Pseudoxanthobacter soli DSM 19599: one gene and its partner. The protein of the gene in region 2 binds, or shares a complex with, the protein of the main gene of each other region. Links are inferred from orthologs where the notes say so. Each region holds a gene or a part of one and is shown on either strand. Other genes may lie near its edges.

What was found.
Region 1: the proteins of BUF17_RS00965 (region 2) and dnaN are in contact, whole or in part, in a solved structure (PDB 1OK7), measured with the Escherichia coli proteins. The link is inferred for Pseudoxanthobacter soli DSM 19599 from one-to-one orthologs.

Annotation. Positions count from the first base shown.
Region 1 is NZ_FRXO01000002.1:42,415-57,054, reverse strand. Bases 11,114-14,068 are described here. They hold dnaN (DNA polymerase III subunit beta), read right to left. Parts: upstream 13,173-14,068; coding sequence 12,054-13,172; downstream 11,114-12,053. Other genes in these bases: dnaA (chromosomal replication initiator protein DnaA), read right to left, coding at 13,594-14,068; recF (DNA replication/repair protein RecF), read right to left, coding at 11,114-12,024. Outside these bases: ribosome-associated ATPase/putative transporter RbbA, read right to left, coding at 1-1,115; BUF17_RS04730 (HlyD family secretion protein), read right to left, coding at 1,141-2,262; BUF17_RS04725 (zinc-dependent alcohol dehydrogenase family protein), read right to left, coding at 2,259-3,266; BUF17_RS04720 (CBS domain-containing protein), read right to left, coding at 3,344-4,069; BUF17_RS04715 (NAD(P)-dependent alcohol dehydrogenase), read right to left, coding at 4,292-5,368; BUF17_RS04710 (hypothetical protein), read right to left, coding at 5,507-5,950; BUF17_RS04705 (helix-turn-helix domain-containing protein), read right to left, coding at 6,344-7,069; gyrB (DNA topoisomerase (ATP-hydrolyzing) subunit B), read right to left, coding at 7,264-9,690; BUF17_RS04695 (LysE family translocator), read right to left, coding at 9,963-10,586; more of recF, read right to left, coding at 10,864-11,113; more of dnaA, read right to left, coding at 14,069-14,640. UniProt on the Escherichia coli protein: Confers DNA tethering and processivity to DNA polymerases and other proteins. Acts as a clamp, forming a ring around DNA (a reaction catalyzed by the clamp-loading complex) which diffuses in an ATP-independent manner freely and bidirectionally along dsDNA.
Region 2 is NZ_FRXO01000001.1:223,412-237,886, reverse strand. Bases 1-2,790 are described here. They hold BUF17_RS00965 (DNA polymerase IV), read left to right. Parts: upstream 1-635; coding sequence 636-1,946; downstream 1,947-2,790. Other genes in these bases: BUF17_RS00960 (cell envelope integrity EipB family protein), read right to left, coding at 1,999-2,790; BUF17_RS00970 (aldose epimerase family protein), read left to right, coding at 1-544. Outside these bases: more of BUF17_RS00960, read right to left, coding at 2,791-2,952; BUF17_RS00955 (RidA family protein), read left to right, coding at 3,577-4,041; BUF17_RS00950 (glycerophosphodiester phosphodiesterase family protein), read left to right, coding at 4,082-4,855; BUF17_RS00945 (hypothetical protein), read left to right, coding at 5,386-5,775; BUF17_RS00940 (hypothetical protein), read right to left, coding at 5,992-7,059; BUF17_RS00935 (protein-methionine-sulfoxide reductase heme-binding subunit MsrQ), read right to left, coding at 7,508-8,515; BUF17_RS00930 (lysozyme inhibitor LprI family protein), read right to left, coding at 8,582-8,923; BUF17_RS00925 (YMGG-like glycine zipper-containing protein), read right to left, coding at 9,321-9,533; BUF17_RS00920 (peptidase C39 family protein), read left to right, coding at 9,905-11,086; BUF17_RS00915 (RimK family ATP-grasp domain-containing protein), read left to right, coding at 11,204-12,673; BUF17_RS00910 (2-isopropylmalate synthase), read right to left, coding at 12,763-14,355. UniProt on the Escherichia coli protein: Poorly processive, error-prone DNA polymerase involved in translesion repair and untargeted mutagenesis. Copies undamaged DNA at stalled replication forks, which arise in vivo from mismatched or misaligned primer ends.

The DNA of each region.
Region 1 (14,640 bases), on a different replicon or contig from region 2:
CTCTGCGACATGTAGCCGACACGGCGGCGGGTCTCGATGTCGCCGGCATCGAGCGGGCTGCCGAACAGGAACGCCTCGCCGGAGGTTGCCGGCAGCAGCCCGGTCAGCATCTTCATGGTGGTGGACTTGCCGCAGCCGTTGGAGCCGAGGAAGCCGAAGATCTCGCCCCGCCGGATCGAGAAGCTGACATGGTCGACGGCGACGAAATCCCCGAACCGCCGGGTCAGGCCGCGGGATTCGATCGCCACGGGCGCATCCGCCGGGATGGGCGCGACGGCGGAATCGGTGCGGTCGGGTCCGCGCTTCTCCGCCGGCAGCAGCGAGACGAACGCGCGCTCCAGGCTGTCGCTGCCGGTGCGGGCAAGCAGCTCCGCCGGGGTACCGTCGGCGAGAATGCGGCCTTCGTCCATCATCACGACGCGGGGGAAGCGGATCGCCTCGTCCATGTCGGAGGTCGCGACCACGAGGCCGAGGCCGGGGCGCGCGGCGCGGATGCCGTCGATCAGCTCCCAGAACTGGCGCCGGGACAGCGGGTCCACGCCGGTGGTCGGTTCGTCGAGGATCAGGAGATCGGGGTCGTGCACCAGCGCGCAGCACAGCCCGAGCTTCTGCTTCATGCCGCCGGAAAGCCGGCGCATCAGCCGGTCCGCGAACGGGGTGAGGCCGGTCGCCGCGAGCAGCGGCTCCACCCGCGCGCGGGCGGCCTCGCCCGTCTGGCCGAACAGGCGCGCGAAGAAGGTGATGTTCTCGACGACGCTCAGGTTGGCGTAGAGATTGCGGCCGAGCCCCTGGGGCATGAAGGCGATGCGCGGCTGGACGCGGTTGCGCTCCGCGCGCCGGGCGAGATCGGCGCCGAGCACGGAGACGGTTCCCGTCTGGATGCGCGTCGCCCCCGCGATCAGGCCGAGCAGGGTGGACTTGCCGACGCCGTCCGGCCCGACGATGGCGAGCGAGCCGCCGGCCTCCATCTCCAGCGAGAAGTCGGTGAGGGCGTGCACCGTCTTGTAGGCGTGGGAGACGTTGGCGACCCGGATGCCGCCGCCGTCCGACGGCGGGCCGGCGGGCCGGTCCGCGTCGCGCGCGCTGTCGGGTGGGTCGGCGATTGGCGCTGTCATGGAGGGCCGCTGCGGTCCATGCCGGCTACTGGGCCGGCGCCGGCGCGGGCGCCGGAGCCGGTTCCGAAGCGGGCACCTCCGCCTTCGCGCCGTCCGCGGGCGGCACGGCCAGCACCGCCGGCGGCAGCGTGCGGCTGCCGGGATTGCCCTCCGACGTCGCGGCGGTGTCCTCTGTCAGGTCCGATTGCAGCCAGTCCGGCCACGCCGCCTTCGGATCGAGCCTCACATAGGCGACGCCGGGCACGCCGGTCTTCACCTGTTCGAGGTGCTTCTCGACCAGCGATTGCGGCACGCGGATCTTGACGCGGAACATCATGCGGTTGCGCTCGTCCGCCGTCTCCACCTGCTTCGGCGTGAACTGGGCCTTCGCGCTGACGAACGAGACGTTGCCGGGAATGGCGCGGTCCGGCAGCGGCTCGACCACGATGCGGGCATCGGTGCCGATGGCGAGCGCGCCCGCGGCCGAGGCCGGCAGGAAGATCGTCATGTAGATATTGGAAAGGTCCAGCACCGTCAGCACCTTGCCGCCGGCGCCCACCACCTCGCCGGGCTCGGCGAGGCGGAACAGCACGCGTCCGACCCGGGGGGAGGTCAGAACGCCGTCGGCAAGCTGCTGCTTCAGCTGCGCGACCGTCGCCTCGGCGCTGCGGATCGCGGCCTCGTTGTTGAGCAGCCGGCTTTCGGCGGCGGCGAGCGCCGACTGGGCGGTGTCCCGCACCGATTGCAGGTTGTCGACGCGCTGCTGCGAGACGAAATGCCCGCCGAGCAGCACGAGGTTGCGCTCATATTCGGTCGAGGCGAGCTGCAGCTCGGTTTTGCGCTGGGCGATGACGTGCTCGGTCTCGGCATAGGCCTGCCGCGCCTGCTCGACCTGCGCCTCGGCGGCGGCGAGCTGGGCGGCGAGTTCGCGGGTGTCGAGCTCGGCGAGCACCTGGCCCGGCTGCACCAGATCGCCTTCCTCCACGTTGATGGTGGCGATGCGGGCGGGATATTTCGCCGCGATGTCGATCTCGGTCGCCTCGATGCGGCCGTTGCCGGAGGCGAAGCCCGGCGGCAGCACGCGGCGGTCCATCCAGGTGCGCACGCCGAAGGCGGCCGCGCCCGCGACGATCACCGCCGCCACCAGAATCAGGATGACCTTCTTCATGACTTTGCCGCCTCTGCCGCGCCGGGCACGAGCACGGCGGCGCCCTGGAAGCGGCCGGCGCGCAGGTCGTCGAGGGCGGCGTTCGCCTGTTCCAGCGGATAGATGGTCGTCGTCATCTCGATACCGAACGAAGGCGCCAGCGACAGGAATTCCGTCGCGTCGGCGCGGGTGAGGTTGGCGACGGACACGATCGAGCGCTCCTCCCAGAGGATGCGGTAGGGGAACGACGGGATGTCGCTCATGTGGATGCCGCCGCACACCACGCGGCCGCCCTTGGCGACCGCCTTCAGCGCCAGCGGCACCAGTTCCCCGACCGGGGCGAACAGGATGGCGGCATCGAGCGGCTCCGGCGGCAGGTCCTCCGACGCACCCGCCCACGCCGCGCCGAGCGAGAGCGCGAGCGTCTGCGCTGCGGTGTCCCCGGCGCGGGTGAAGGCATAGACCTCGCGGCCCTGGTGGCGCAGCACCTGGGCCAGGATATGGGCGGCGGCGCCGAAGCCGTAGAGCCCGATCCGCCTGCCGGGGCCGGCGGCCTTCAGCGACCGCCAGCCGATCAGCCCCGCGCACATCAGCGGCGCGGCGGCGACGGGGTCGTCGAAGCCGTCGAGCGGGAAGGAGAACGCCGCGTCGGCGACGACGTGGGTGGCGAAGCCGCCGTCGCGGCCATAGCCGGTGAACACCGGCGTGTCGCACAGGTTTTCGCGGCCGTCGTCGCAATAGGCGCAATGCCCGCAGGTGTGGCCGAGCCAGGGAATGCCGACCCGCCGGCCGGGCGCAAGCCCGTGCACCCCGCGACCGATGGCTTCCACGATGCCGACGATCTCATGGCCGGGAACGAGCGGCAGCGCCGGGTGCGGCAGGTCGCCGTCGACCACGTGCAGGTCGGTCCGGCAGACGGCGCAGGCTTCGACCCGCACGCGGATCTCGCCGTCGCCGGGTTCCGGCACCGGCCGGTGCTCCAGCACGAGCGGCCGGCCCGGGCGTGTCAGGACCATCGCTTCCATCGCCGGGCGTCTCCCTGCTGTTCCGAAAAAGCCGGCCCCGAACCGGGCCGGCTCCGCCGTCGGCCGCGCGCCCGTGCTCAGCGCTCGTAGGGGCTCTTGATGTCCGGCGGCAGCATCACGATGCCCGACATCGGCTCGATCCAGACGAGGTGATCGGTCACCTGGGTCACGCCCGGCACGCCTTCCGCCGCGACGCGCGCCGCGGTGCGGATCCGTTCGTCGAAGATGGTGCCCTGCAGGTCGACCACGCCCTTGGAGACGTTCACCTCGATCACGCCGTCCCGGCCCCAGGGGTGGCTGCCGAGTTCGGCGACCACGGCGGCCTTGATCTCCGCATCGCTGTGGGGGTTCGGCGCCGGCTCGGTGAAGGCGGCGAGCAGGGCGCGCAGCAGGTCGGCGCGGGAGACGATGCCGACGAGCTTGCCGTCTTCCACCACCGGCAGCCGCTTGATGGCGCGGCGGTTCATCACCTCGACCGCGTCGCTCAGCGGCTCGCCCGGCGCGACGGTGTCGACGTCGGTCGTCATCAGGTCGCCGATCTTGATGGCATGGGTGGCGACGTAACGCTCCGCCTCGCGGCCGGGGCCGGCGAGGATGCTGCGCCACCACGGCATCCGCCGCTCGGTGCCGATCTCGGCGCGACGGATCAGGTCGCCTTCGGTGACGATGCCGACGAGCTTGCCGTCGTCCAGCACCGGAAGGCCGCTGATGCGGCTGTCCAGCATCAGCCGCACGGCTTCCGCCACCGTCGTCTCCGGCGTCACCCCGATCACGCCGCGGGTCATGATGTCAGCGACGTTCATCGCCGTTCTCCCTCGTGTCCGCTCGAACGACAACGAGACGCTCAAGCTCTTGGAACTGGTGCGCGGTCTTCCGTCGGAGGGTTCCGCCGCCCGGCCGGAAAACACGCTCGCGTCTTCGTCTCGCCGGAACGCGGGTGGCGACGGTTCGAATCGTCCGCCATCTTCCGCGTTCCCGTCGTCATCATGCGCCAGAACGGCGCCGGTGGCGCGCCGTTCCCCGTCTCACGGCTTGATCGCGACCTTCAGCACGCCGTCGCGCTGGTGCGCGAACAGGTCGTAGGCCGCCTCGATGTCGTCGAGCTTGAACTGGTGGGTGACGAGCGGCTTCAGGTCGACGCGGCCCGATGCCACCACTTCCATCAGCCGCCGCATCCGGTCCTTGCCGCCCGGGCAGAGCGTGGTGACGATGCGGTTGTCGCCGAGGCCGGCGGAGAAGGCGCCGAGCGGAATGGTCAGGTCGGACGAATAGACGCCGAGGCTCGAAAGCGTGCCGCCGGGGCGCAGCACCCTCAAGGCCGCCTCGAACGTCTTCTGGGTGCCGAGCGCCTCGATGGAAACGTCGGCGCCGCGGCCGTCCGTCAGCCGCATGATCTCCTCGACCGGATCGTGGGTCTTGAAATCGACGACGTGGGTGGCGCCGAGCGCGCGGGCGATCTCGATCCGCTTCGGCACGGTGTCGACGCCGATGATGGTGGTCGCCCCCATCAGCTTGGCGCCCGCGACGGCGCAGAGCCCGATCGGGCCGAGCGCGAACACCACCACGGTGTCGCCGATGCGCACGCCGCCCGATTCCGCGCCCGAGAAGCCGGTAGACATGATGTCCGGACACATCAGCACCTGTTCGTCCGTCAGGTGATCCGGCACCGGGCTGAGGTTCACCAGCGCGTCGGGCACCAGCACATATTCCGCCTGGGTGCCGTCGATGGTGTTGCCGAACTTCCAGCCGCCCATGGCCTTGAAGCCGTGGCGGGTGCCGGGGCCGTCCTGCGAGGAGCAGCCGCACAGGCAGGCGAACGAATGGCCGCTCGGGGTGATCGCGCCGGCGATCACGCGCTGGCCTTCCTGGAACCCGGTCACGCCGGAGCCGAGCTTCTCGATGATGCCGACCGGCTCGTGGCCGATGGTCAGGCCCCTCGCGACCGGATACTCGCCCTTCAGGATGTGGACGTCGGTTCCGCAGATCGTGGTGGTGGTGATGCGGATCAGCGCATCCTGCGGCCCGACATCCGGGATCGGCTTCTCGTCGAGCACGATGCGGCCCGGTTCGACGAAGATCGCGGCTTTCATCTTGGCGGTCATGGCAGGCTCCCAGGAATGCGTGTTTTGCGCGGCTCGGCCGCTGTCTCAGGCGCGCCGCGAAACGTCCGCGCGGCGCGGTGGTGCTTCGGTCGGGGCCGGCGTGTTGCCGGCGTCGGTCGGGCGACGTTCGCCCGGCGCTCAGACCGGTTCGACGGCGATCACGCGGAAGGTGTGCATGCCGTCGTGTTCGTGGATCGAGACATATTCCCCGATGAGGAACCGCTCGTCGCCGAAGTGGTAGCCGGCCTCGTCGTCGAGATGCGCGTCGGCGGGGTAGCGGAAGGCCCAGCTTCCCCCCGGCCGGCGAACGAGATGGCCGATGGATTGTTCCCCGTCGCGGTTGCGGACGGCGCGGCATACCTCGCGGTGCGCCGCCCAGAGTTCGGGCGAGATGTGCCCGTTGACGTCGAGCGGCGCGACGAAGGCGTAGGTGTGGGAATTGCTGCCCTCGGGATGGCCCTTCTCCCGGGCGAGATCCAGCCGGATGCGCCGGAACGCCTGCGGCAGCGCCGCCCGCGCGGCGGTGACGCCGTGGGCGGAGGTGGCGGAGATCGGGGAGGGGCTTGCGACGGGTGTGATCATGGCGGCGGCTCCGGGCTGCGGACCTCGGTGGTCCGGAGGGGCGCTGGAGCATCCCGCTCCAGCCTTTGGACCTGGCACCTTCCGAGCGGACGTCCGATCGGAAGAAATCGCTCCAGATTCAAGAGCTTGAGCATATTCCGCGTTCGGATCTTCCCGATCCGAACGGAAACTGCTCCGGCTTCAGGACAGCGGCCCGGAGAGGTGTCCGGCCGCGAACTCCGAACAGACGCAAGGCTGACGAACGCAGGATCGACTGACTTCGAGCACGACACTTGGGGCGCGCCTCGGGGACCTTCCCCCGGGGGATGTCGTGACGCGGGCCGCGAACGCGGGCGCGTCGAGCGGGCCTTCACGCAGAGCGGTGAGAGGCCGAAGCGATGCGGCGGTGGGCTTTCAGCCGTCCAGCCGGCGCAGGGCAGACCGGTTGCGGATCACGATCCGGCGCGGGCTGCGGAAGGCGATGATACCGTTGCCTTCGAGCTGTGTCAGCGTCCGCGAGACCGTCTCGATGGTGAGGCCGAGATAATCGGCCATATCCTGGCGCGACATCGGCAGGTCGACGGCCTCGCCGCTCGCCAGTTCGCCGAGGAAGCTCGCGACGCGCTCCTGGGCGGTCTTGCGCCCGAGCAGCAGCACATGGTCCTGCGAACGCTGCAGGTCGCCCGCGGCCAGCGTCCACAGCGCCTGGGCGATTTCCGGATCGCGGGCGGCCAGCGCCACGACGACGCTGCGCCGCACCAGCCGCAGCGTCACCGGCGTCACGGCCTCGGCGGAGAAGCGGTGGGTGGTGCCGATCTCAAGCCCGAACACGGCACCCGGGCGGTGGAAGGCTTCGATCTGGCGGCGCCCGTCGTCGAGCAGCTTGCACACGCGCACCGTGCCGCTCACGACGAAGTGCACATAATCGGTCGGCTCGCCCTCGCCGTAGATTTCGGAATTCCGCTCGAACGGCACTGTCATCTCCGTGCCGGCGAACAGGTCGAGCAGGGCGGTCGGCAACCCGGCGACGGCGGCGGCCTCTGTTGCAGCCGGCTGCGGGGCGCGGATGGTCGGGAAGGGGGTCAGAACGGCGGTCCGGCGCTGATGGGCAGGGCTGCGCTCGAGGGTGGCGTGCTGCATGGGAATCGCCTCGTTCCGATATGATCGATGTCAAATGGATAGGGCGAAGGCCGGCCGGCCGAAATTCGGTTTGCCTCTTAAGTAAACCTCCTTAGTCCGAAGGGCTGCGGGCGCAAGTCATTGCTTTCAAAAGAAAAAGGGCGGGGAAACCCCCACCCTTCGCGCGTCCGGCCACGTTCGTGTGCGGACGAATTTCAGATATCGAGATTGGCGACCGTCAGCGCGTTGTCCTGGATGAACTCGCGCCGCGGTTCCACCTCGTCGCCCATCAGCTTGGAGAAGATGTCGTCGGCGTCGTCGGCCTCCTTCACCTTCACCTGCAGGAGCGAGCGCACGTTGGGGTCGAGCGTGGTTTCCCAGAGCTGTTCGGCGTTCATCTCGCCGAGGCCTTTGTAGCGCTGCAGGGTGATGCCCTTGCGGCCGGCGGCGAACACCGCGTCGATCAGCGCCACGGGGCCGCGGATCGCCGTCTCGACGTCCTTGCGCTTCAGCGTCGCCGCCTTGCCGTAGACCTCCCGGAGGTGGTCGGCATGGCCGTCGAGCTTGCGAGCGTCGGCGGAGCCGAGCAGGGCGGCGTCGATGGTCGCGACTTCCTTCACCCCGCGCACCACGCGCTCGAACCGCAGCGAGCCGTCGTCTTCGGCGATGCCGGTCCAGCCGCGCTCATATTCCTCCGCCAGGATGTCGAGCCTGCGGGCGATATAGGCCGCCGCCTGCACCGCGCGTTCCCGGTCGTTCAGAAGTTCCGGGCTGAGCGCGCCGGCGATGGCGGCCTGTTCGACCACATCGCGGCGATAGCGCGAATGCAGCCCGTCGAGCAGCAGGCGAATGCGCTGGGCGTGGTCGATCACCGCGCGCAGGTCGACGCCGACGCGGACCTCGCCGTCCGCCAGCGTCAGGCGGGCATCTTCCAGGCCGGTGTCGATGAGGTAGCTCTCGAGGGCCGCCTCGTTCTTCAGGTACTGCTCGGAGCTGCCGCGGCGCACTTTGTAGAGCGGCGGCTGGGCGATGTAGAGGTGGCCGCGTTCCAGCAGTTCCGGCATCTGCCGGTAGAAGAACGTCAGCAGCAGCGTGCGGATGTGGGCGCCGTCGACGTCGGCGTCGGTCATGATGATGATGCGGTGATAGCGCAGCTTGCCGACGTCGAACTCTTCCTTGCCGATGCCGGTGCCGAGCGCGGTGATCAGCGTCCCGATCTGCTCCGACGACAGCATCTTGTCGAAGCGGGCGCGCTCGACGTTCAGGATCTTGCCGCGCAGCGGAAGAATCGCCTGGTTGGCGCGGTTGCGGCCGCCCTTGGCGGAGCCGCCGGCCGAGTCGCCCTCGACGATGAAGAGTTCGGATTTCGCCGGGTCGCGCTCCTGGCAGTCCGCCAGCTTGCCGGGCAGCGAGGCGATGTCGAGCGCGCCCTTGCGGCGGGTCAGCTCGCGCGCCTTGCGGGCCGCCTCGCGGGCGGAGGCCGCCTCCACCACCTTGGCGACGATGGCCTTCGCCTCCTGGGGGTGCTCCTCCAGCCACGCGCCGAGCGTGTCGTTGACGATGCTCTCGACCACCGGCCGGACCTCGGACGACACCAGCTTGTCCTTGGTCTGGGACGAGAATTTCGGGTCCGGCACCTTGACCGACAGCACGCAGGTCAGGCCCTCGCGGCAATCGTCGCCGGTCAGCCCCACCTTCTCCTTCTTGGAGATGCCGGAGCTTTCGGCGTAGCCGGTGATCTGGCGGGTCAGCGCCCCGCGGAAGCCGGCGAGATGGGTGCCGCCGTCACGCTGGGGGATGTTGTTGGTGAAGCAGAGCGTGTTCTCGTGGTAGGAATCGTTCCACTGCAGCGCCACCTCGACTGTGATGCCGTCGCGCTCGCCGCGCATCGTCACCGGGGCCGGGATCAGCGGGTGCTTGGTACGGTCCAGCCAGCGCACGAAGGCTTCGAGGCCACCCTCGTAATGCAGTTCCTCGCGCTTGGGCTCGACCCCGCGCAGGTCCTCCAGGAGGATGCGCACGCCGGAATTCAGGAATGCGAGTTCGCGCAGCCGCCGCTCCAGCGTGGCGAAATCGAATTCGGTCATGGTGAAGGTCTGCGGGCTCGGCAGGAACGTCACCGTCGTGCCGGTGCGCCCTTCCGCGTCGCCGACGACCGCGAGCGGCGCCACGGCGTCGCCGTGGGCGAAGCGCATGGTGTGCGTCTTGCCGCTGCGGTAGATCGTGAGGTCGAGCCAGGTCGACAGCGCGTTCACGACGGAGACGCCGACGCCGTGCAGGCCGCCGGAGACCTTGTAGGAGTTCTGGTCGAACTTTCCGCCGGCATGGAGCTGGGTCATGATGACCTCGGCCGCCGAAACGCCTTCCTCGGGGTGGATGTCGGTCGGGATGCCGCGGCCGTTGTCGGTCACGGTGCACGAGCCGTCGGGATTGAGGGCGACCGTCACGCGGTCGGCATAACCGGCGAGCGCCTCGTCGATGGCGTTGTCCACCACCTCGTAGACCATGTGGTGCAGGCCGGATCCATCGTCGGTATCGCCGATATACATGCCCGGCCGCTTGCGCACGGCGTCGAGCCCCTTCAGCACCTTGATGGATTGTGCGCCGTATTCCTCGGCGCCGGTCGCGGGATTTTCGGTCATTGAGAATCGCTTGTAGGTCGCTCGGAGAGGAACGTCCGCTCCTTATAGGCGGTTGGACGCCGGGTTCAATCTTGCCGCCCAGTCTAGAGCATCGGGCCTGAAAGCGCGACGCGAACACCCGGAAAATCCGATGCCGAAACAAACATTTCGGTGTTTTCGGGCCGCGTCTGGCGAAGGCATGCCGGCAAGCGTGCCGAAGCGCCCTTCATGCGCTGCAAATGCGGTCTTCTCGCGGCATGCCGCCGCGGCGCGGATTCGCGGTTCGCGCGGCGTCAGCGCCACGCGATCGCGGCGGCGGCACCGGCGAGCGCGGTTCCGGCGATGCGGTTGAGCAGCACCCGCGCCCGCGTGTCTGAGAGGGCGGCCCGGGCCTTCAGCGTGAGGGCGATGTAGCCGATGCTGACGAGCGGCAGCACGAGGACGACGACGCCGGTGATCTCGGCGAAGCGCAGCAGATCGAGCTGCGTCAGGTCGATCACGGTGGGCAGGATCGCGAGATAGAACACCATGGTCTTCGGGTTGCCGAGGGTCAGCGCGAGGCCGGAGGCGAACACCCTGAGCGGCCGCTCGCCCGGCCGGGCAGCGACGTCGGCCTCCTCGACGGGGGCGGTCCAGAGCTTCCAGGCGATGAACACCAGATACGCCATGCCGGCATATTTCACCGCCAGGAACAAGAGGTGGAAGGCGTGGGCGAGCGCGCTCAGACCGAACGCCGCGGCGGCGAACCACACGAGATCGCCCGCGAGAATGCCCGCGGTGAACCAGAGCCCCGCCTTCCAGCCGCCGCCGAGCGTGCGGGCGACGAGCGCCGTCATGCCGGGTCCCGGCGAGGCGACGGCGAGGGCGTAGACGAAGGCGAAGCCGGCAAGGGCGGCAAGGCTGAGGCTGGTGTTCATCTCGGGCGTCCTCGATCGGCCGGTGCCGGCCGGCGGCCGTCACTAGGGCCTGGAGCATGGCTCGTCCGGATCGAAGCGATCTTAACGGCATCACCATGCTCAAGCGTCTGCATCCGAAGCGGCACCGCCGATCCGATGATTTCCATCCGACCGAAAGGCTTCGGCGCCGCCTGCCGCGCTTTTCGCATGGCTGCGCGGCGCTGTCACGCGCGGGGAGGGCAGGTCTGGTCACCGCCGGCCGCAACCTTCGCGGGTAACGTCTCCCGGTCGAAGGGGGTTACGCCGGGCGGAGCGGACGGACGCGGCCGTCGTCGACGGCGAAGTGCTGGGCCTCGTCGCCGATCGCCTCGAACAGCGCGGCGTCGGTCCCGGTCATCCAGGCCTGGGTGCCGAGGGCTGCGATGCGGGCGAACAGGCCGGCGCGTCGGCGGGTATCGAGGTGGGCGGCGACCTCGTCCATCAGGAGGAGCGGCGTTCGGCGCGTGAGACGGGCCACGAGGCGCGCATGAGCGAGCACGAGACCGATCAAAAGCGCCTTTTGCTCGCCTGTGGACGCGCGCGAAGCGGGCATTCCCTTCGCGGAATGCACCACCGTGAGGTCGCTGCGGTGGGGGCCGGTGAGCGTCCGCCCGGCCGCCCGGTCGCGGGCGCGCCCCTCGGCGAGGCGGGCGCGGAACGCATCCTCGGCGGCGACCGCGCTCATCTCGCCGACCCAGCCCTCGATCTCGCCCTCGAGCGACAGTTCCGCGGCCGGGAACAGGTCGTCGGCCTCGGGGGCGAGTTCGGCCAGGCAGCCAACGAGTTCGCGGCGCGCGGCCGCGATCGCGGTGCCGAGTTCGGCGATCTGGGTCTCGATGGCGTCGAGCCATCGGCGGTCGGCATTGTAGTCCTCGATGAGGCGGTTTCGCTGGGCGAGCGCCCGCTCATAGGCCGAAACCCGCTGGCCGTGGCCGGCGTCGATCGCCAGCACCAGCCGGTCGAGGAAGCGCCGGCGGTCGCCGGGCGGGCCGGTGAACAGCCCGTCCATCGCCGGGGTGAGCCAGAGAACGCCAAGATGCCGGGCGAGGGCTTCGGAGGAGCGCTCCTCCTCGCCGTCGATCCGGATGCGCCGGCTCCGCGTGGCCGGCCCGCCATCGGCAGGCGCGGGGTCGAGCCCGGTGCCGATTCTTACAGGTCCGTCAGGGCCTTGCACCACGGCCGACACGGTCCAGCCGCCGGTGCCGCCGAGACGGGCGAGCGCTTCGTAGGTCGCCCGCCGCAGGCCGCGCCCGGGAGACAGCAGCGACACGGCCTCGATCAGGTTGGTCTTGCCGGCACCGTTCTCGCCGACGAGCACAACCGGCCGCCGGTCGAGCTTCAGGGAAAGCTGCGCGTAATTGCGGAAGTCGGTCAGCGCGATGGCCGAAAGGAACACCGCCTCGGCGCCGTCGCCGCTCACCTCGGCGCCTTCCGGCCGGGCACCTCGCGTCACACCCGCATCGGCATCAGCACATAGAGCGTGCCGTTGTCGCCGCCGTCCTGGATCAGGGTCGGCGAACCGGGGTCGGCGAAGCGGAACACGGCTTCCCCGGAGGTGATCTGGCTGGCGATGTCGAGCAGGTAGCGGGCGTTGAAGCCGATATCGAGCGGGGTTGCGCTGTACTCGATCACGAGTTCTTCCGTCGCCGAACCGGAATCCGGGTTGTTGACGGCGAGCACCAGCTTCTCCTCGCTGAGGGAGAGCTTCACGGCGCGGCTGCGGTCGCTCGAAATGGTGGAGACGCGGTCGACGGCGGTCGCGAACAGGTCGCGGTCGACCCGCATTTCCTTGTCGTTCGACTGCGGGATGACCCGGCCATAATCGGGGAAGGTGCCGTCGATCAGCTTGGAGGTGAGCACCACCGGGCCGAAGGTCAGGCGGATCTTGGAATCCGACAGCTCGATGGCGACCGTGCTCTCCGGCTCGTCCAGCAGGCGCTGGATCTCGCCGACCGTCTTGCGCGGCACGATGATGCCGGGCATTCCGGCGGCGCCCGCCGGTGCGGCGCGCTCGGCCTGGGCCAGCCGGTGGCCGTCGGTTGCGACCGCGCGCAGCATGGTGCCGTCGCGGCCGTCCACGGTGTGCAGGTAGATGCCGTTCAGATAATAGCGCGTCTCCTCGGTGGAGATCGCGAACTGGGTGCGCTCGATCAGACGCTTGAGGTCCTGCGCCGGCAGGCCGAACGAGTGGGTGAAGCTTCCGGCGGTCAGGTCGGGGAAATCGCCTTCCGGCAGCATCTGCAACGAGAAGCGAGAGCGGCCGGCGCGCACCGCGAGGGTGGAGCCGTCGCCCGAGGTCTCCAGCGAGATTTCCGCGCCGTCGGGCAGCTTGCGCACGATGTCATGCAGGATATGAGCCGGTACGGTGGTGGCGCCGGGCGCCTCCACCATCGCCGGTACGGTCTCGGTGACCTCGAGGTCGAGGTCCGTCGCCTTGAGGCGGAGCTCGCCGCCCTCTGCCCTCAGAAGCACGTTCGACAGGATCGGGATGGTGTTGCGCCGCTCGACCACGCGATGGACGTGGGAGAGCGATTTGAGAAGGTGTGCCCGCTCGAGAGTCGCTCGCATGATCGCAATCCGCTGTCGGTGATGCCGGCCGGACCGGCGGCATAAAGGAAAGGTGTGGCCGGATCGGCCGGCCTGGCTCGGAGGCGCCGGTAGCGGCGAGACCGCCCCGGCGCCGGGGTCCGAAAACTGCCCGCTGGAGCGCGAACTTGCAAGCCCTCGTCGCATGGAACCGGGCGGGAGGACAGGCGCGGGCGGGGTGCGGAGGCAGGAAGGAGAGGGCAGGGCCGCGGGGGCGGCGCGGCCGTCAAAGCAGGTGGAACGGGACGGCCAAGCGCCGATGAAGCGACGCGGGCCGATGAAGCGACGTCAGCCCGAACCGCCACACGGCGAAGCCGGCCTTCATGCAGGAGGCCGGCCCGGCGTGTCCCGCTCCCTCCGGACGGGGCGCAGGCGCTGATCCGGTCCGGCCGCTCTCCCCGGCTCAGTCGTCGAGCAGGCGCTTCAGCGCCTCGATCTCTTCACCGGTGCGCGCGTCGGTGCGAGAGAGTTCCTCGATCTTGCGCACCGCGTGCAGCACGGTGGTGTGGTCGCGTCCGCCGAACTGCCGGCCGATCTCGGGCAGGGAACGCGGCGTCATGGTCTTGGCAAGATACATCGCGATCTGGCGCGGGCGCACGATCGCCTGGGTGCGCCGGGCCGAGATCAGGTCGGCCTTCGACACATTATAGTGCCGCGACACCACACGCTGGATGTCCTCGATGCGCACGCGACGCGCCTCGCGGGCCTTCACGAGATCGCGCAGCGCCGTTTCCGCCATCTCGACGGTGATCGGCGCGCCGGTCAGCTGATTGTGGGCGACGAGGCGGTTCACCGCGCCATCGAGATCGCGACCGTTGGTGACGACGGCGCGGGCGACGAAATCGATGACGGCCTCCGGCACCGAAAGACCGGGATAGGTCTGGGCCTGGATCGCGAAGCGCTGGGCGACGACGGCCCGGCGAAGGTCCGCATCCGGCGAGCCGATCTCGACCGTCAGCCCGCCGCCGAGGCGCGAGCGCACTCGCGGATCGAGCGTGGAGAGCTCGCTCGGCGGGCGGTCGGCCGCGATGACCACCTGCCGGGCGCCGTCGATCAGCACGTTGAGGATATGACAGAATTCCTCCTGAGTGCGGTCACCGTGCAGGAACTGCAGGTCGTCGATCAGGAGCAGGTCGATGCCGCGCAGGTTCTCCTTGAACGCCAGCGCCGCCTGGGCCTGAAGGGCGGCGACGAAGCGGAACACGAAGTGCTCGGCGGTGAGATAGAGCACGCGGCGATGGCCGCCGGCGCCGGCTTCCGCGGCAATGGCCTGGAGCAGGTGGGTCTTGCCGTAGCCGACCGGCGCGTGGATGAACAGCGGATTGAAGGCGGCCACTTCGCCTGCCCGCGCCCCCGCCACCTGGCGGGCGGCGGCGAGCGCGAGAGCGTTCGACCGGCCTTCCACGAAGGTGGCGAGCGTGAAGCGGGGATCGAGCGGCGAGCCGACGAA
Region 2 (14,475 bases):
CATCGTCAACATGGCGCACCACTCCTATTTCACCCTCGAGCCCGGCGGCTCGGTGCGCGACCTCGATCTCGCGATCAATGCCGGCCACTACACCCCGGTCGACGAGACGCTGATCCCGACCGGCGAGATCGCGCCGGTGATCGATACGCCCTACGACTTCCGCACCGCGCGGCCGGTCCGCTGGTGGGGCGAAGGCGGCGCGGAATACGACATCAATTTCGTGCTCGACCGCCACGGCGACGACGGCACCACGGCCGAGGGCCTCGCCCACGCCGCCACCCTGCGTTCGCCCCGCACGGGCCTTTCCCTCGATGTCTGGACCACGGAGCCCGGCCTCCAGGTGTTCGACGGCGGCTTCCTCGGGCCGGAACCCGCCGGCCTCGACGGCGCGCGCCACTTTCCCCATGCCGGGCTGTGCCTCGAAACCCAGCGCTTCCCGGACGGGCCGAACCAGGTCGGCTTCCCCTCGCCGGCGCTCGCCCCGGGCGATCTCTACCGCCATGTGACGGAATACCGGTTCTCGCTCCACCGCCCGGAATCCTGAGCGCGGGCAACGCGGGTCCGTCCCGGGCAAGGAAGCGGGTCCGTCCCGGACAAGATCGCGGGTCCGTCCCGGAGAAGGAGGCGGTGTCGACGTGGCTGAGGGTGCGGCGAAGGGAGACGGCGGAAGCCTCTGCCGGGATTGCGGCCGCCGCAATCCGCCGGGCGCGTCGCGCTGCGCCATGTGCGGCAGCCCGCGCCTGCTCGCCCATCCCGAGCTCGACGCGCTCGCCATCGCCCACATCGATTGCGATGCCTTTTACGCCACCATCGAGAAGCGCGACGATCCGAGCCTGCGCGACAAGCCGCTGATCGTGGGCGGCGCCGGGCGGCGCGGCGTGGTGGCCACCGCCTGCTACATCGCGCGCATCCACGGCGTGCGCTCGGCGATGCCGACCTACAAGGCCCGCGAACTCTGCCCGGACGCCGTCATCATCCGCCCGGACATGGAGAAATACGCCGCCGTCGGCCGCCAGGTCCGCGCGATGATGCTGGCGCTCACCCCGCTGGTGGAGCCGCTCTCCATCGACGAGGCGTTCCTCGATCTCTCCGGCACCGAAAGGCTGCACGGCGCCAGCCCCGCCGAGGTGCTGGCGCGGTTCGCCCGGCAGGTCGAGCGGGAGATCGGCATCACCGTCTCGGTCGGGCTATCCTATGCCAAGTTCCTGGCGAAGATCGCCTCGGACGTGAACAAGCCGCGCGGCTTCTTCGTCATCGGCCGCGCCGAGGCGCCGCTGTTCCTCGCGCCGAAGCCGGTGACGATCCTGCCCGGCATCGGCAAGGCCGCCGCCGCGAAGCTGACGGAGGCCGGCCTCACCTCGGTCGGCACGCTCGCGACCTGCGATCCGGCCGACCTCTTCCGCCTCGTCGGCTCCCAGGCGATGCGCCTCGCCCGGTTCGCCCGCGGCGAGGACGACCGCAGCGTCACGCCCGACGCGCCGCGCAAGAGCATCGGCGCGGAGACCACCTTCTCCGACGACATTTCCGATCCCGTGGTGCTGTCGGCCCTGCTGCGCACGCTGTCGGAAAAGGCGTCCCGGCGCCTGAAGGCCGGCGGCCTCGCCGGCTGGACGGTGACGCTCAAGCTGAAGACCCCGGATTTCCGCCAGGTGACGCGCGCGCGGCGGCTGTCGGATCCGACCTGCCTCGCCGACCGCATCCACCGCATCGCCGTCGACCTTCTGTCGAAGGAGCCGCGGCGCGCCTACCGGCTGATCGGCGTCACGGTGTCCGACCTCGTCGACGACACTGCCGCCGATCCGCCCGATCTCGTCGATACCGCACAGGAGAAGCGCGCCCGCGCCGAGCGGGCGATGGACGCGATCCGCGCCCGCTTCGGCAAGGAGGCGGTGGAAACCGGGCTCACCTTCACCCACCTGCCCCGCGAGAAGCCGCCCCGGCGCTGAGCGGCGCGGTTGAACCGGCGCAAATGAACCGGCGCAAATTACTTGGCGCGATTTACTTGGCGCATGCCGCCTTCGGCAGCATCTCGATGGTCTTCAGGTTGCTGGAAACGACGAAATCGCCGTAATCGAGCTTCAGCCGCCGCGTCACGCCGTTGGCGTAGAGCAGGAACGACATCTCGTAGACAGGCGTCTGTTCGCCGACCGGGCCGTCCTCGATATCGAAATAGCTGAGGCGCACCGGCCAGTGCGGAATGCCCTTCAGCGCGGCGACCGCCTTCGGGTCGTCGTCATCGGGCGTGTCCGCGCCGGTGATGGTCGGGCCGATCACGGCCGTGGTGGCATAAACCTTCTGGCCATCTTCCGAACCGTCGAACAGGTCCGCCTGCACGATGCGCTGGCCAGACTCGCCCGCCGCGACCAGCCGCGCGAGATGCTGTGTCGGGAACAGCGCCGCCGGATCGATCTCCGCCTGCAATTTCTTCGGCTCGATCAGGTCCAGCCGGGTCTTGCCGTCCTTGCGGGTGGCGGCGCCCTTGGTCTCGTCGTCCTTGTCCTGATCGACGAAATTCTGGGTCAGGAACTGGTAGCTGTCGGCCGTTCCGCTTTCGTAGCTGGTGGTGCGCAGATCGGTCAGGCGGTTGCCGCCCTCGTCGTCCTGCACCTCCGTGACCATGCGGAAGTTCACGCTGAAGCCCTCGCAGGCGCCGCCGGTGATCTCATAGACCATGCGGCCGCCGACGTCGGACACCGCGGCGTTCGACTCGACGTTGTCGAGCGCGAGATCGTAGACCGCGCGATGGGGCGCGAACCCGGCGACGATCGAGGCTTCCTTGCCGGCAAGCGCGGTTGCGGCCGCCGGCGCCGTGCCGGCAGCGGCCGTCGCCAGCGGCGAGGCCACGAGCGCGAGCGCAAGCCCCGCGGCACCCGCCGCGCGAAGCCGGAAGCCCATGCCGGTTCCGAGCCGCGCGGCACGCGCCTGAAGGGCCTGAAGCGAATTCGACGCCATCTATCATTCCTCCGAACACCCGAGCCGAACCGGGGTCGCACCTCACCGCGGCGGAACCATGGCCCGACGCGCGCCCCGGACGGGCAGGCCGGACGCCGCCCTGCGAATTCAGCAACGATCCGCCGCCGGCGCAATCGTCTAAATCGTGCTCCGCACCGAATAAGGGATCAGGCCGGGGATTCAAGGCTTTAGAGCGCCTTCCGATCTCACGGACTCATCGGATCGACCGGAATTCGCTCCGGATTCGAAACCTTGAGCATATCCGTGCCGTTCAGATCGGTTCGATCTGAATGGGTTATGCTCGAACGCCCCGTGTCCGGCCGGACCCGCCCCGCCGCAATGAGCCGGCTGAGGATAGAGCGACTTCGGGCCGTCCGCGCCGTCCGGACCGCCTCGATCTGAACCACACGCATGCTCGCGCATCGCCGCCGCCCGAATCCGCCCCCGCCGGGAGGCAACGCCCGCTTCGCCTGCGAAACGCCGCCTGGCGCGGCGTTCGGCGATGGCGCGGCTTTCGGCGATGTTGCCGCGCCGCCGAAATTCGGCCAAATGACACGAAGGCCCGCGCGTGAAGGCCGCCGATCCGAACGCCGCGCGCGCCCGGACAGCTGGAGACAGAAAAACATGTCGGAAACCGCCGAAGCCCGCCTCGCCGCTCTCGGTATAACCCTGCCGAGCCCGGCCGCCCCGGCGGCGAACTATGTGCCGACCGTGCGCAGCGGCTCGCTGCTGTTCATCTCCGGTCAGATTCCGGTCGATTCGGAAGGCCTGCGTTATCGCGGCGTCCTGGGCGCCGGCTTCGATATCGAGGAAGCGCGCGCGGCGGCGCACCTGTGCGCCATCAACATTCTGGCGCAGGCCAAGGCCGCGCTCGGCGATCTCGAAAAGATCGTGCGGGTGGTGAAGGTCACCGGCTTCGTCGCCTCCACGGCCGATTTCGGCGACCAGCCCAAGGTCATCAACGGCGCCTCGGATCTGTTCGTGTCGGCGCTCGGCGAACGCGGCCGTCACAGCCGCTCCGCCATCGGCGTGTCCGCCCTGCCCTTCGGCGCGCCCGTCGAGGTCGAAGCCATCCTCGAAGTCGCCTGAGCCGACACCGCGTTCGATCAACCGGCCGGAGAGTGCCGCCATGCCTGAGAAATCGCGAGACTTTCCCTGGCTGGTCGCCCGGCCGGTCGCCCATCGCGGCCTGCACAACGCGCGGGCGGGCATCCTGGAAAACACCCTGCCCGCCGCGGAGGCCGCGCTTGCGCGCGGCTTCTCGATCGAGGTCGACCTGCAGCTCTCCGCCGACGGCGAGGTCGTGGTGTTCCACGACGACACCCTGGAGCGGCTGACCGAGGCGACGGGCCCGGTGGTGCTCCACGATGCCGCCGCGCTCGCCGCTCTCACCATGCGCGGCACGGACGCCCACATCCCGACCCTCGGTGACCTCCTCGCCCTCGTCGGCGGCCGCGTTCCGCTGGTGCTGGAGCTGAAGAGCGACTGGCGCCGCGACGGCGGCCGCCGGCTCGTCGCCGCCGTGGCCGAACGCCTCGCGGACTATGCCGGCCCCGCGGCCCTGATGTCGTTCGATCCGGACATCGTCGAGAACCTGCGCCGCAGCATTCCGGACCGGCCGCACGGCATCGTCGCCGACCGCGCCACCGACGCCGCGGACTATCCCGGCCAGTCCACCATGACGCGGTTCGGCCTGCGCCACCTGATGCACGCGCCGAGAACCTGCCCGGATTTCGTCGCCTACGACGTCCACGCGCTGCCGATGCCGGGGCCGGCGATCCTGCGGCGGCTGTTCGGCCGCCCCCTGCTGACCTGGACCGTGCGCACGCCCGATGAACGCGAACACGCGCGCATCTTTGCCGATCAGATGATCTTCGAAGGCTTTGTGCCCGATCCGGTTTGAGGACCACGGCGGGCCTTCCGGCCCCGTGCATCGCGGGGTGTTGCCGCGGGCGAATCCCGCCTTACCCGCGCCAAGCGAGGCAGACGGCGCCTCTCAACCATAAGCGGCTGAATTTGCCTCGGATTTCGCGATGCAGGGACGAGGCGGCCAGCCCGAAACCGTTCGGCGGCACCCAGTGCGGACCGATCGCGCTTTCGTGATCGAAAATTGTGGCAGCCTGCGCGCCGGATCGTATGTGACGCATATAGTCGATATTTCATATCGTTCCTGCGGATACAGCCATACCGCGAGACCCTGCTTTTCATCCCATCAATCGGATTTCGCCGTATTTGGCGCGGAGTCGCCATGCCGCCGTCTCGTTTGCGCCCGAAGCCGCGCTCTAGATCAGATCGGCCTTCGGGAGGAACCGCCCCGCACCTCGGCTTTCCGGCATGAGGCGCGGCGCAGACAACCGATGAAGCCCGGCGCCACCGCGATCGCAGGCAAGCGACACGGCCCCACGCCGTCTCGATCATCATCGGAGACGCGCCATGATCTCGACCACATCCCTCACCCGTTCCCTCACCAGCACCGCCATCGCGCTTCTGGCCGTCGCCATGCTCTCGCTGCCCGCCTCCGCGGCCGGCGCGGGCGCGGCGGCGTCCCAGGACCAGGCGACGATGGGAACCCCGGTCCACAAGAAGAAGATCGTCCACACCGCGCACAAGACGCCGGTGCACAAGGCGACGCCGATGCACGCCGCGAGCATGACGGCGCCGGCGACCATGGCGGCACCCGCCGCCGCAAGCACCGACGCGAAGGCGGCCCTGCCCGACGACCTCATCAATGTCGGCACGCCCGATCATCCGGTCTACGAGCACGACGCCAACAACGGCGCCTATGCCAACTACACCCAGAAGCTTCCGAGCTATCTGCAGTAGCCGGTGCCGGCCGCCCGGTTCGACACGCGAACGGCCCGCCGCCGCGGTGGTGGGCCGTCATGGCCCGGCGAAGGCCCATCCGTCCCAGCGAAGACCCGTCCGTGGCGGCGGGCACGGCCACGTCCGCCTCTCTCGGCGGACGAGCCGGCCAGCGCTGATGCGGCGGCAGCGGCGCGGGGGCTGCGGCGGCGCGTCGTCCGTTCAGGTCGCGTCGTCTCAGGTCGCGTTGTTCTTGCGGTAGAGGCGGTACATCATGACCGCGAGCATCCTGATCTGCTCGGCCATCACGTCTTCCCGCGATTTGGGCTTCACAACCGAAGACGGCGGCTCATGCACGTCGAACAGCGGGGCCGGCAGCTCGGGAAAGAATCGCTGCCGAATCCACTCGTTCGAATCCCGGTAGCGCGACAGCAGCGCCCGCCGTTGCGCCGGGGTGAGTTCGGGGTCGCGGGCGGCCTTGTGGAACCGGCTGCCGACGAGATCCTCGACCATGTCGAAGAAGCGCGAGTCGTGCTCGTCCTCGAACACGAGCTTCTCGCCCGTCACCATGTCGAACAGGGCCGGCGCGTAGCTGGGATTGGCTTTGCTGCGCGGAAATTTCAGCCCTTGGGGAACGGGACCGATCAGGGAGAAGAAGTCCGCCACCACGTCGCGATCCACCAGATGCTCGCGGTCGAACAGGCGAAGGGTGATGCGGCTTTCATCGAGAGCGGCGAGCCAATTCTCCACCATCCGCCGCCAGTTGCCGTAATCTCCGGCGCTCTCGAGCAGCCACGCCCAGAAGTCCGTGTTCTGCTTGCCGAACCATTGCTGCCAGGCCGAGAGCATGAACTCGTCCTGCCGGCGGATATACATGATGACGCGGGTGTCGTAGCGCCCCACGACATCGTCGAACAGGCGCGGCTCGTCGCCGATGCTGCCGAGATTCTCGGCGCTGATGAGCACCGTGTGGCAGTCGGAATTCCGCTCGAACAGATCCGTGATCCGGGCGGTGACGATCTCGCGGCCCTCGCACGGCTTGTGGCGCAGCGTCTCGAACAACGGCACCTGATGGCCGGTGACCGCGGCCCGCGTCCCCAGATTGGTGTCCGGAACCAGGATGCCGGCGGCCTTGAGCGCGCGCGCGTTCTCGGCCAGCGCCATCTGGATCGAGGAGCTGCCGGTCTTGCTGCCCCCGGCGTGGATGACGAGCTTCTTCGTGCGGTCGTCCTGTCGCCCGCCGCGCACCGCGATGTCGGAATCGCTGCGCAGAAGCGCCCCTATGGCTCTGGTTGGAGAAATCATGCCCTTCCCGCAAGCCCTGAATTTCGCCGCGGATCGCGGCGGCGCTTCGATCACGGCGACCGGAAAGACCGGCCCGATGGATCTAAAAGCCGCGAACGCGATGACGGTTCAATTCCACCCCGAAAATGCCGCGAATAGACCGCGCAGGCGCGGAAATGACGCCCCGAGCCAGCCAACCGAACAGATATCCCACGAAGCGCAGCCTTAGCCCCAGCTGCGCATTATTAAAGTTACAACGTGAGGGAGATGAAAGTAAATGCGCGCGCTACCCAAACTGGGAAATCTGCGCGCAATCTTTGCGCCGCCTTCCCCAGGGAGAAATTAGCAGCCCTTACTACCTTTTTCCGAAACCATGACTTAAATGCCATTCGATCTCATCGATGTAATAGAGATGATGATCGATATCGAACACAAATCGAGAATAAGAAGATCGACTCCGCTGCTGCGCTCAGGACGCGCGATTTACTCCGGATTGGCGGGCCGATCTGTTCAGAATTGCAGTGCCGAGCGCGATCGCAAGCCCGATGATCAACACCCACCAGACCGGGCGAATGCCGGCGGCAAGGCTGAGATCGGCCGCGATCACCCGCGCCGGCGCGACGCTCGTCGCAAGACCGTACCAGGCGACCTCCGCGACGCCCGTCAGCACCGCCGCACCGACGGCAAGCGCGATGAGCACGGGCACCGTCGACCGGCGCGCGATCAGGCGGAAGCCCATCAGCCACAGGAAGAATCCGGTCATCAGCACCGGCTCGCTGACGTCGAGGCGGGTCTGGAGATAGAAGTGGAACAGCGCCAGCGCCGTCAACGGATAGACCAGACGGTGCAGCGCCTGCCAGCGCCGGGCGCCCATCTTGCGGATGACGGCATCCACCGAGGTCGCCGCCAGCACCGCGAGCCCGACCAGCGTGACGAAGCCGACCGTCAGGTAGAACCTGAGCGCGATCTCGCTCGCGACCCGCGCCAGATCGAATTTCTGGTCCACCACATAGAGCGTGAAGTGGCTCGCGGCATAGAGGAAGGCGGCGACGCCGATCATGCGGCGGACGAGGATCAGCCGCGGGCGGCGCAGCAGCCGCATCGCCGGGGTCACCGCGAGCGACAAGAGCAGCAGCCGGACCGACCAGTCGCCGAAGCTGTGAAGCGCGATGGTCACCGGCCGGGCATCGCCGAAAGCTGCATTGCCCGCCGGCGCCGACGGCGCGACCGCATTCGCGAGCGTCGCGAGGATGAGCGCGGCGGGGATGAACAGCGTCACGAACACGCCGGTCTTCAGCCAGGAGAACCGCCCCGCCCGATCGTTCCAGGGCACATGGCGGGCGAAGGCCCACCGCTCCGCGCCGGCCGGCCTGCCGCCGGCACTCGCCGCGCCGCTGCCGCCGGGCCGGGCCTTCGCGACCGCCGCACCGGCTTTCGCCTTCGCCTGACCGCTACCGGCCGGTCTCTTCGAAACCATCAGCGCCTCGCGGGGCTCGCATCCATCGGTTGCTTCCGCCCTGTTTGCCGCGAAGCGGCGCCGCAATCAATAAGGGCCGCGTGAGACGATCGCGTCGACGGCCTTGTCGAGGATGGCGAGGCGGTCGCGATAGGCGGCGGCAATGCACGCCGTGTCGGCCCCGCACGCCGCCCGGCTCGCCAGGAAGGCGCGCTGGCCGTCCTGCAGCATGCCACGTTGTCCCATCGCGACGAGCCGGATGAGGATGCCGTAGGTCGTCGCCATCCGGACGTCGAGATCGGAGAGGGCCTGCGAATGGCAGATCGCGATTTCATCCGCGGCCCGCGCCGCTCCGCAATCGAAGCTCGCCGCCGCGACCTTGCCCGGCAAAGCCGCGCCGGAGATGACAACGGCCGTCAGCCAGATCACACCCCGCCGGAGCCACCTCCCGGAGGCGGCAGTCCTCGCCCACAGCAATGCGTCCGAGCCATGACCGCCATCTGAGTCCGCCCTCGACCTTCTGCGACCGACGGAGGTCCCGGGCATCGCGTGCTGCTTCCCTGACATCGATTCGCACCCGTTCGAAACGAAGGCCGACTTGCGGACGCCGCCCGCAAAGCGCCACCCGAGAAGTGCCGCGAGGGCATCGGTCGGCGCGTCGACGATGCGGTCGCGGTGACGAAAAGCGCGTTTGACCCGTCTTCACGCGTCGAACCGCGCGGCGGCGATGCTGATGCGCGCATGCGCGCGCAAATCGCCGCTCAAGGCGACCACTGCGCGCGCACGAAGTGCGCATCAACCGCGCACCGCGCGCGGCTGCGTGGGGTTACTGCGCGGTCGCCGCACCTACCGCCGCGCCGCCGACGCCGCCGATGGCCGCGCCGGTCAGCGCGCCGCCGGCATTGCCGGAGATCGCCGCACCGGTCACGGCGCCGAGGCCGGCACCGACGGCGCCGCCGACGACGGCGCGGTTGGTCTGGGTCTGGGTGCAGGCCGCGAGCGCCATCGCCAGAACGGCCGGAACGAGAAGCTTACGCATTGTTCTATCTCCGGTTTTGGCGACTCTGTCCCACAGGTCGCCCCCTGTGAAATCGCGCGAGTGGAGCACGACCTCGCCGCGGAAGTCCAGCCGGCCGCCCGCATTTCGGGCATCTGCCTTGGCGGAGAACGTGAAGGGTTGGACGGCAGTTTCATTGAGCCCGCACAAATTTTCGCGTTCGGCCCGTGTTTGCGCCGGGCCGCCTCGAAAATGCCGCGACGGAGGCATCGAATCCCGCTCGTTCGCGTCGCAATCCGGCCTGGTCTCCCACCGGCCGCCTGTACTGTTCGCGACCGCCGTTCCCTGCGCCAGGGTGCTTCTCCACCGCGTTCCCGCTCGTCCCGACGGCACGGCACTCATCGTCTTTCATCATGAAAACGCTGACGAATTCCAGCTCCCCGCAGGATGGCGCCGCAGACGACCAGAGCGCGGCGGACGTGGTTTCCCCGCCTGTTCTGAGACGCGCGCGGCGCGAGGACGTGCCGGCCCTCGCCGCGTTCGAGGAACGTGTGTTCGCGACCGACCGCATCAGCGCCCGCTCGTTCCGCGACTTCGTCGAGAAGCCCTCCGCCTCGCTGTTCGTGGCAGAGGCCGACGGTGCGCTCGCCGGCTACGCCCTCGTGCTGTTCCGCGCCGGCACTTCGGTCGCCCGGCTCTATTCCATCGCCGTCGCGCCCGCCTTCTCCCGGCGCGGGATCGCCCGGATGATGCTGGCGCGCGTCGAGGAGGAGGCCCGCGACCACGGCGCCCTGTTCCTGCGCCTGGAGGTCCGCGCCGACAACATGGGCGCCATCACCCTCTATCGTGCTGCAGGCTATCGGGAATTCGGCCGTTTTCTCGACTATTACGAGGACCATCAGGCGGCGCTGCGGCTGGAAAAGGCCCTGATCGGCCGCCACCCGCCCGTCGCGCGCAGCGTGCCCTATTTCCCGCAGACGACCGAATTCACCTGCGGCCCGGCCGCAATGGCGATGGCGATGGCGGCCCTCGATCCCGCCGTCGCCCCCACGCGCGCGCTGGAACTGACGCTGTGGCGCGAGGCGACGACGATCTTCATGACCTCCGGCCACGGCGGCTGCGAGCCGGTCGGCATGGCGGTGGCCCTGAAGAAGCGCGGGTTCGACACCTCGGTCTGGCTGAACCAGCGCCCGCCCTTGTTCCTCGACGGCGTGCGCACGCCTTCCAAGCGCGCGGTCATGATGGTGGTGCAGGATACTTTTCGCGAGGAAGCACAAGCGCTTGGGCTGGCGATCCATGAACGGCCGCTCGGCCGCGACGACCTCGTCGCCGCGCTCGACCGCGGCCTTTGCGCCATCGTGCTGATCTCCGCCTGGCGCATGTACCACGAGCGCTATCCGCACTGGCTTCTGGTCTACGGCCACGACGAGCGCTCGGTGTTCGCCCACGATCCCTGGATCGAACCGGATGAGCACGAAACCGTTGTTGCGAAAGCCCACATCGCGATCCCCTGGCCGGAGTTCGAGGCAATGAGCGCCTACGGACGGACCCGCCTCCGGGCCGCGGTGCTCGTTGGCCGGGAACGAATCGCCTGAACCCTCCCCCATGAGGCCTGTCCGCATGACGCCTTTCCACGCTGCCGAGGGTCGCCCGATGCGGCCCGCCGCCCCCATTCCTTCCCTGTCGCCGCAGTGGATGCCGGAGTGCACGGCATGAGCTGGCTCGTTCTGGTCGACAAGCCGGGTGACCTCTCGAACGCCGATACGCCTCATAAGGTGATGACGGTACGGGACTATCTGCTGCGGCCGAAGCTGTTCGGCGACATGAAGCCGTCGGTCATCAACCTCTCCCGGTCCTACGGCTATCAGGGCAGCGGCTATTATTGCTCGCTGCTCGCCGAGGCGCGCGGACACCGCGTGATGCCCTCGGTCGAGACCATCATCGAGCTGTCGCGCAAGCAGCTCTACCGCATCGCCCTACCCGATCTGGAGGACAGCCTCAACAAGGTCGTCCGCGGCCTCAAGGCCATGCCGGAAAAGGACTTCCGCCTGACCGTCTGTTTCGGTCGCCCGGACGATGCCCGCTTCGAGGCATTCGGCCGCCTGCTGTTCGACTGGTATCGCGCGCCCATCATCGAGGTGCGGGCGTCCGGCGAGGCGTGGTGGTCCATCAACCGCATCCGCACCCTGCCGATCACCGACCTGGAAGACGAGCAGCGCGCGCTGCTGATCGACGCGCTCGACCGCTACACGCGCCGGGCGTGGCGGCCGCAGCGCGAGCGCACCCATCCGTTCCGCTATTCGCTGGCCGTGCTCTACGACCCGAAGGCCGACCTGCCCCCCTCCAGCCCGGCCTCGCTCCGGCACATGGCCAAGGTCGCGGCGCGACACGGCGTCGAGATCGAGCCGATAGAGAAGGGCGATCTCGACCGCCTCACAGAGTTCGATGCGCTGTTCATCCGCGAGACCACATCGATCGACAATCACACCTACCGCTTCGCCCGCCGCGCGACGCAGGAAGGGATGCCGGTGATCGACGACCCCGTGTCGATGATCCGGTGCACCAACAAGGTCTATCTCGCCGAGTTGCTCGCCGCCCACGATGTGCCGATGCCGAAGACCGTCATCGTCGACAGCCTGAAGCAGGCCGAGACGCTGCCTGAGGAACTCGGCTGGCCCGTGGTGCTGAAGATCCCCGACGGCTCGTTCTCGCGCGGCGTGTTCAAGCTCGACGACGCCGCCGCACTCGCCGAAAAGCTGAAGGATCTTCTGGACGAGTCCGATCTGGTGCTCGCGCAGGAATTCCTGCCCACCAGTTTCGACTGGCGCATCGGCGTGCTCGGCGGCGAGCCGCTGTTCGCCTGCCAGTACATGATGGCGAAGGCGCACTGGCAGATCATCCGCCATGAGGACGGCAAGGAGGCGGAGGAGGGCCGCTTCCGCTCGTTCGCCATCGAGGACGCGCCGCCTGCCGTGATCGAGACGGCCATCAAGGCGGCCCGGCTCATCGGCAACGGATTCTACGGGGTCGATTTGAAGGAAACCGAGCGCGGCGTGGTCGTCATCGAGATCAACGACAACCCGAACCTCGACCATGGCATCGAGGACGCCGCCGGCAAGGATGCCGTCTGGGACGCGCTGGTGAAGTGGTACATCACGCGGCTCGACGCCCGCCGCACCTGATCGCAACCCGCCGCAAGCAAAAGGCCGCGGCGTGGACGCCGCGGCCCAAAACAAGGGATGGACATGCCATCCCCGTTTCCATCAGAGCGTCAGGCGGCGGCGGGAGCCGTCTTCTGCCGCCGGACGCTGAGCCGATTGAGGGCGGAGACGTAGGCGCGCGCGGAGGCCACCATGGTGTCGACATCCGCGCCGCGGCCGGTGGCGATCTTGCCGCCTTCCTCGAGCCGCACGGAGACCTCGGCCTGGGCGTCGGTGCCCTCGGTCACCGCGTGCACCTGATAGAGCGACAACTTGGCCTCGTGGGGGACGATGGACCGCACGGCGTTGAAGATCGCGTCGATCGGGCCGGAGCCGGTCGCCTCGCGGGTGATGTGCTGGCCGTTGACCGACATGGTGATGATGGCCTTCTGCGGCCCGCCGGTGCCGGCGATCACGGTGAGCGCGATCACGCTGACGGCCTCGCCCGCGTTGGCGATCTCGTCCTCGACCAGCGCCTCCAGATCCTCGTCGTAGATGACCTTCTTGCGGTCGGCGAGATCCTTGAAGCGCTTGAACGCGTCGTTGAGCGCGTTGTCGCCCAGCTCGAAGCCGAGCGACTTCAGCTTGTCGCGGAAGGCATGGCGGCCGGAATGCTTGCCCATCACCAGCGAGGTGGCGCGCACGCCGACATCCTCGGGGCGCATGATCTCGTAGGTCTCGGCGTTCTTCAGCATGCCGTCCTGGTGGATGCCGGACTCGTGCGCGAACGCGTTCTTGCCGACGATGGCCTTGTTGTACTGCACCGGGAACGACGACACCGCCGATACCAGCTTGGAGGCCTGCGTCAGCAGCGGCGTCTCGATGCCCGTGTAGAACGGCATGACGTCGCCGCGGGTGCGGATCGCCATCACGACTTCCTCGAGCGCGGCGTTGCCCGCGCGCTCGCCGAGGCCGTTGATGGTGCATTCGATCTGGCGGGCGCCGCCGGCAACGCCGGCCAGCGAATTGGCGACCGCCATACCGAGATCGTCGTGGCAGTGGACCGAGAACACGGCCTTATCGGAATTGGGCACCCGCTCGCGCACCATGCGGAACAGGGCGGCATATTCCTCCGGCACGGTGTAGCCGACGGTATCGGGGATGTTGATGGTGGTGGCGCCGGCGTTGATGGCGGCTTCGACGCAGCGGCAGAGGAAATCGTGCTCGGTGCGGCTGCCGTCCTCGGCGCTCCATTCCACGTCGTCGGTGTAGTTGCGCGCGCGGGTGACCGAAGCGATGACGGCTTCGTAGACCTTCTCCGGCTCCATCTGCAGCTTGTACTTCATGTGCAGCGGGCTGGTGGAGATGAAGGTGTGGATGCGCTTGGCGTGGGCGGGCGCCAGCGCCTCGCCGGCCCGGTCGATATCCTTGAAGGCGGCGCGGGACAGGCCGCAGACCACGGACCGCTTCAGGCGCTTGGCGATCTCGTTGACGGCTTCGAAGTCGCCGACGGAAGCGATCGGAAAGCCCGCTTCGATTACATCGACGCCCATGTGATCGAGGAGTTCGGCGACCTGGATCTTCTCTTCCAGCGTCATCGATGCGCCCGGTGACTGCTCGCCATCCCGCAGCGTGGTGTCGAAGATGACGATCCGTTCCCTTGCGGCGCCGGCTTTCGTGGTCTTGGCATCGGCGATGCCAGCGGATGCGGTGTGACTGGTCATGGGCTCGTTTCCTTCATCTGGCCCGCATCCCGGCCTCAAGGGGCTCTCGGGGCGGCCATGCCCGGCTGGCGCTTTGCCGGCGGACACTGTTCGAATGCTATCGGCTGCCGTGCCTGCCCC